Regions from separate parts of the Mycolicibacterium aromaticivorans JS19b1 genome, predicted to be linked through region 2. Evidence: predicted binding sites of a transcription regulator. Region 2 holds the regulator's gene; the other holds the start of a gene.
The links. Region 2 encodes HspR, which represses chaperone genes until heat shock. Its sites were predicted from a motif close to ANNTGAGTNNNNNNNACTCANNT; they were not measured.

Region 1: lon (endopeptidase La) is a predicted target of HspR. The motif match lies at 1,510-1,532, and genes of this name have one in related genera.

What each region holds. Positions count from the first base shown of each region.
Region 1 is NZ_JALN02000001.1:5,172,209-5,175,615, forward strand. It holds gene lon (endopeptidase La) at 1-1,498, opposite strand, end outside; gene Y900_RS24665 (esterase family protein) at 1,702-2,700, opposite strand; gene Y900_RS24670 (DUF1810 domain-containing protein) at 2,925-3,341, shown strand; gene Y900_RS24675 (alpha-amylase family protein) at 3,336-3,407, opposite strand, start outside.
Region 2 is NZ_JALN02000001.1:3,182,046-3,185,452, forward strand. It holds gene grpE (nucleotide exchange factor GrpE) at 1-100, shown strand, start outside; gene dnaJ (molecular chaperone DnaJ) at 135-1,316, shown strand; gene Y900_RS15200 (heat shock protein transcriptional repressor HspR) at 1,316-1,687, shown strand; gene Y900_RS15205 (aldose 1-epimerase) at 1,702-2,604, opposite strand; gene Y900_RS15210 (acyl carrier protein) at 2,614-2,856, opposite strand; gene Y900_RS15215 (dihydrolipoamide acetyltransferase family protein) at 2,869-3,407, opposite strand, start outside.

The DNA of each region.
Region 1 (3,407 bases), 2.0 Mb from region 2:
GGTACTCGCGGGCGATGGCCACCTTGTCGTCCTCGGTGTAGCCGTCGATCTGCAACAACTCCATGCGGTCCAGCAGGGCCGAAGGAATGTTCTCGATCACGTTGGCCGTGGCCAGGAACACCACGTCGGACAGATCCAGATCCAGGTCCAGGTAGTGGTCGCGGAACGTGTGGTTCTGAGCGGGGTCCAGGACCTCCAACAGCGCGGCCGACGGGTCGCCCCGGTAGTCGGAGCCGACCTTGTCTATCTCGTCGAGCAGCACGACCGGGTTCATCGAACCGGCCTCGCCGATCGCCCGGACGATCCGGCCGGGCAGTGCGCCGACGTAGGTACGCCGGTGCCCGCGGATCTCGGCCTCGTCGCGCACGCCACCGAGGGCGACGCGAACGAACTTGCGGCCCAACGCCCGTGCCACGCTCTCACCCAGTGACGTCTTGCCGACGCCGGGCGGCCCGGCCAGCACCATCACGGCACCGGAGCCCCGGCCGCCGACGACCTGCAGACCGCGCTGGGCGCGACGGGAGCGAACGGCCAGGTACTCGACGATGCGGTCCTTGACGTCGTCCAGCCCATGATGGTCGGCATCCAGGATGTCGCGGGCCGCCGTCAGATCGGTCGAGTCCTCGGTGCGGGTGTTCCACGGCAGGTCCAGGACGGTGTCCAGCCAGGTGCGGATCCAGCCGCCCTCCGGGCTCTGCTCGCTGGAGCGTTCCAGCTTGCCGACCTCACGCAACGCGGCCTCCCGGACCTTCTCGGGCAGATCGGCCGCCTCGACACGGGCCCGATAATCGTCGGATCCGTCGGGCTCGCCTTCGCCCAATTCCTTACGGATGGCGTTGAGCTGTTGGCGCAGCAGGAACTCCTTCTGCGTCTTCTCCATGCCGTCGCGCACGTCCTCGGCGATCTTGTCGTTGACTTCGACTTCGGCCAGCAGGTCGCCGGTCCACTCGATCAGGACCTGCAGGCGGGCGGCCACGTCCTCGGTCTCCAGCAGCTGACGCTTCTGGACGTCGGACAGGTACGACGCGTAGCCGGCGGTGTCGGCCAGCGCCGACGGGTCGGTGATCTTGTTGACCACGTCGACGATCTGCCAGGCCTCGCGGCGCTGCAGCATCGCCAGCAGCAGCTTCTTGTACTCCGCGGCGAGTGCCTTGGTGTCCTCGGTCGGCTCGGCCGCCGTTATCTCGTCGACCTCGACCCACAGCGCCGCGCCCGGCCCGGTGGTTCCGGAGCCGATGTGGGCGCGGCTCTCGCCGCGCACGACGGCAGCGGCTCCGCCGCCGGGGATGCGGCCCACCTGCACGATCGACGCGATCACGCCGTAGGTGGGGTAGCGATCGTCCAGGCGCGGGGCGATCAAGAGCTTGCCGGTCGGGGTGGCCTGCGCCGCGTCCACCGCGGCACGCGCGGCGTCGTCGAGTTCGATCGGCACCACCATTCCCGGCAGCACAATCGGCTCGCTGACAAACAGGACCGGCACAGATTTGGCTTCAGCCATCAATCCTCCAAAGTTCAGTCTGACCGACTCAACCTTGATCGATTCCAGTTTGTTCCCCCGCGCCGTCCCGCACCTGCGCCCAACGTCACCCGGGTGTCACGTTGGGCGTCGACTGTGACTCTGGAGTGGGGCTCGGCGGCGCACACAAAGCAGCGAGCCTGCCGCCGGGGGGTGGCGACAGGCTCGCTGTTGTTCGGGGTCGATCAGCCGGCGGACGGAGTTGCTCCCAGAACCCGCTGCATGTCCGGGATCATCTGCTGCAGCTGCTGTCCCCAGTAGCCCCAGCTGTGTGTGCCGTTCGCGGGGAAGTTGAACACGCCGTTGCGTCCACCAGCCGCGAGGTAGTTGTCCATGAAGGTCTTGTTGGTGCGCAACGTGAATCCTTCGAGGAACTGAGCGGCCATCAGGTTGCCACCGCCACCGGAGGTGTCCAGATCCGACGGCGTACCGGTGCCGCAGTAGATCCAGATCCGGGTGTTGTTGGCGACCAGCTGGTTGATGTTGACCATCGGGTCGTTGCGGCGCCACGCCGGGTCGGACGACGGGCCCCACATGCTCTGCGCGTTGAAGCCGCCGGCGTCGTTCATGGCCAGCCCGATCAGCATCGGCCACCAGCCCTCGGACGGGTTCAGGAAGCCGGACAGCGACGCCGCGTACACGTACTGCTGCGGGTGATAGATCGAGTAGGTCAGCGACGCGCTACCGGCCATCGACAGACCGACGACGGCGTTGCCGTTGGGGACGACCCCGTAGTTGGCCTGCAGATAAGCCGGCAGCTCCTGGGTCATGAACGTTTCCCACTTGTAGGTGTAGGTCTGCCCGTTGCCCTGCGACGGCTGGTACCAGTCGGTGTAGAAGCTCGACTGGCCACCGACCGGCATCACGGTCGACAGGCCCGAGCCGTACAGCCACTCGAACGCCGGGGTGTTGATGTCCCACCCGTTGTAGTCGTCCTGCGCGCGCAAGCCGTCGAGCAGGTACACCGCGTGCGGGCCGCCGCCCTGGAACTGGATGCGGATATTGCGTCCCATCGCGGCGGACGGGACGTCGAGGTAGAGAACCGGGAGTCCGGGCTTGGAGAAGGCGGCCGAGGTCGCCGACCCGCCAACGACACCGATCAGGCCGGGCAGAGCGAGTGCGGCCACGAAGGCTGCGGCCAGGCGGCGCAACCAAGTGCCTCGCAACTTATCGACGATCTTCATGACGGAAACCATCACCTTTCGTACGTGTATCACAGTGGAGAAGTGCTGTGCTCTGGCAGCTAATCACGGTGCGTAGCGCGGACTCGGCACGCGCGGCGGTGTGGCATATCGCGGTTCGCTAACGATCAGGCGACGCGGGGGACTCGGGATGCGCAGCCCCGCAACGGCTTTGGCCTGGTCTCAATAACGGAAAGGTAACGCGACGGCAACGGTAGGGTCGAGGCATGGACCCGTTCGATCTCCAGCGCTTCGTCGATGCCCAGGACCGGGTGTACAGCCAGGTGCTCGCCGAACTGCGGGCCGGCGCGAAGCGCAGTCACTGGATCTGGTTCATCTTTCCTCAGCTCGGCGCGCTCGGAACTAGTTCCACCGCAAAGCGTTTCGGCATCAACTCGCTGGCTGAAGCGCTGGCCTATCTGGCCCATCCGGTGCTCGGAGCACGGCTGCGGGAGTGTGCCCGCCTGGTCGTCGCGATCGAGGGCCGTTCCGTCGACCAAGTCTTCGGCTGGCCGGACACACTCAAGGTGCGCTCGTCCATGACGCTGTTCGCTGCGGCCACCGATGACAACGCCGATTTCATCGCGGTGCTTGACAGGTTCTACCGCGGCGAGCGCGACACCCGGACGCTCGAGCTGCTATAGCGGGCGCAGCACCAGCCAGCCCTGGGGCGGAACCACCACCTCGTCGACGACCTCCTCGGGCGGTGC
Region 2 (3,407 bases):
GGTCGTGGACACCGTCGACGACGGATCAGCGGCACCTCAGAAGGCCGACACGCCCGTCAACGGCGACCAGAGCGGCGCGCAGAACGCAGAATCGAATTAACAACATGACCAACGGTGAGAGGAGGTGACGCGGCATGGTCCAACGCGAATGGGTTGAGAAGGATTTCTACAAGGTGCTCGGCGTCTCCTCTGACGCCAGCGAGGACGAAATCAAGCGGGTGGCCCGCAAGCTGCTCGCTGAGAATCACCCCGACCGCAACCCGGACAACAAGGCGGCCGACGAGCGCTACAAAGAGGTTGGCGAGGCCAGGGACGTCCTGACCGATCCGGCCAAGCGCAAGGAGTACGACGAGACCCGGCGGATGTTCGCCGGCGGCGGGTTCCGCCGCGGTAACGGCGGCGGCGGTGGGTTCGGCGGCTTCAGTGGCTACGGTGCCGACGGCGGCGAGTTCAATTTGAACGACCTGTTCGACACGGCCAGCCAGACCGGCGGCACGAACATCGGCGACTTGTTCGGTGGCCTGTTCGGGCGCGGCGCAGCGCCGCGCCCGAGCCGGCCGCGGCGGGGCAAGGACCTCGAGACCGAGACCGATCTCGATTTCCTGGAGGCGACCAAGGGCGTCGCCATGCCGTTGCGGCTGACCAGTCCGGCGCCATGCACGAATTGCCATGGCAGCGGCGCGCGTCCGGGCACCAGCCCGAAGGTGTGTCCGTCGTGCAACGGCTCCGGGGTGATCAACCGCAACCAGGGCGCGTTCGGGTTCTCCGAGCCGTGCACCGATTGCCGGGGGAGCGGCTCGATCATCGAGCATCCCTGCGACGAGTGCCACGGCACCGGAGTCACCACCCGTACCCGCACCATCAACGTCCGGATCCCACCGGGCGTCGAGGACGGTCAGCGTATTCGGCTGGCCGGTCAGGGTGAGGCCGGGTTGCGCGGTGCCCCGTCGGGCGATCTGTATGTCACCGTGCATGTTCGGCCGGACAAGGTGTTCGGCCGTGACGGCGATGACCTAACCGTTGCGGTCCCGGTGAGCTTCACCGAACTGGCCTTGGGGACAACACTTTCCGTGCCCACCCTGGAGGGCAAGGTCGGGGTACGAGTGCCGAAGGGCACCGCCGATGGCCGGATCCTGCGGGTGCGTGGGCGTGGAGTGCCCAAACGCGACGGTGGTCACGGCGACCTGTTGGTCACCGTGAAGGTTGCGGTGCCACCGAATCTCGAGGGCGAGGCGCTCGAGGCGCTCGAGGCCTACGCGGCCGCCGAGCGGTCCAGCGGATTCGACCCCCGGGCGGGATGGGCGGGTAACCGCTGATGGCCACGTCGGATGAGGCCCGGACGTTTCTGATCTCGGTGGCCGCCGAGCTGGCCGGTATGCATGCGCAGACGTTGCGCACCTACGACCGGCTCGGTCTGGTCAGCCCCCGGCGCAGTTCCGGTGGCGGAAGGCGGTATTCGGAGCGCGACGTCGAGCTGCTGCGCGAGGTGCAGCGGCTGTCACAGGACGAAGGTGTGAACCTCGCTGGGATCAAGCGGATCATCGAGTTGACCAATCAGGTCGAGGCTCTGCAGTCCCGCGTCGAGGAGATGATGGACGAGCTGGAGTCGTTGCGCGCCAACCAGCGTCGTGATCTGGCGGTAGTACCGAAGAGCACCGCGCTGGTGGTCTGGAAGCCGCGCCGCTAGTACGCTCGGCGAAGTCAGCGCAACCGGATCGTGAAAACCGAAACCGCCGGCCGCCCGGGCGTCGCGGTGTCATAGCCGCCCGTGCCGAGCGCATTGGTGGGCGCGGCCATCGGCTCAAGTCCCACGACGTCGTCGTTGCCCGGCGCGAAGATCTGCGCGGCCGGGAATCCCTGGGTGAACAGCACTTCGATGCGGCGGTCACCGCCGGCGAGTGCGAACACCCCACCTGCCGGTACCCCGTCGAACCCGTCGTCGAATGTCTTGTCGCCCAGCTTCTCCGAGTAGGCGGGCCAGTCCACTCGTTCGCCGGTCGGGAGACCGCGGTTGTCCACGAGGAGATGCTCGAGCGGCGGCGTCTCCAACGTCCACTCTGATCGGGGAACCCCGGGAACGGTCAGGTAGGGGTGGAAGCCGTAACACAGCGGCACGGCCGCCGACGTGGTGGCTGTGACGGTGGTTTGCACCGTCAGCGCTCGGTCGGCCAACGTGATGTCGAGGGTGACCACATGCGGGAACGGGAAGCTGGCCAGCAGGGCCGGCCGGCTTCCGTAGTCCAGATCGGCGATCAGCCGGTTCTTGGACTGCTCGGTGACCTGCCACCCTGGATATGCCGCGAGCACGCCATGGATCGGCAGGCCATTCGGGTCGGTGCGCACACCGCCGACCCCGGGGGTCAACGTCACTGCGCCGCCGTCGAGCCCATAGCCGTTGGCGCTCAACCGATTAGCCCACGGATACAGGATCGGGATGCCGAGCGTCTTCCCGTCGCTCAGATAGGCCTGCAGGCCGCGGCGCTGACCTAGAAATTCCACGCCATCGTCGGACAGCGACGTGCAGATCATGCCCGCCGACGGGACATACGTCGCCGTCAGTGGTGAGGACGGATCACGCAGAACGACGGACGGCAGCTCGGCCACCGTCGAAGTCTAGCGGTGTGCGCCGATGTAGCTGGTCAAGTCGTCGATCGTGCGCAGTGAGGCGTACTCCGACTCCGGGATGTCGACCTCGAAGCGCTTGTGCAACCGAACCAGGAAGTTCAGCCAGTCCATCGAATCCAGGTCGACCTGGTCACGCAGGAGCTCGGCGTCGGACAGGTCGCCCTCGTCGATCTCCGGCGCGATGGCCAGCAGTTCCTGCACAACCTGGTCGCGGATCTCGGTATCGCTCACGTCGAGCACCTCCTACAGCTCCTGGGGCTGCTGCAGCAACCGGTTGATCTCGGCAAGGAACAACGCGCCGCGATGACCGTCGCTGGCGCGATGGTCGGCGGCCAGGCTGGCATGCACCGTTGTCGCAACCCGGATTCCGCCGTCGACCACGACCACGCGCTGCGCGGGCCTGCCGAACCCGACCAGCGCCACCTGCGGCGGGTAGATCACACCGAAGACGGAGTCGACGCCCTTGTCGCCCAGGTTTGTGACGGTGATGGTCGGATCGGACATCTCCGAACTACGCAGCGAGCCGGCCCGAGCGCGGGCCACCAGATCCGTCAGGTCGCTCATCAGCTCGTCGAGCTTCTTCTCGTTGACGTCGTGGATCGCCGGCGCCACCAGCCCGCCGCCACGCAGCGAAATCGCCACGCCCACATGCACACCCGCCGCCGGCTGGTAGCCATCGTCATGCCAGAAGCCGTTGAACTCGGTAAACCGCTGCGCGGCCAGCGCCACCGCCTTGAGCTGCAACACCGCAGGCAACAGCCGCTCGGTGATCGGCCGGTTCA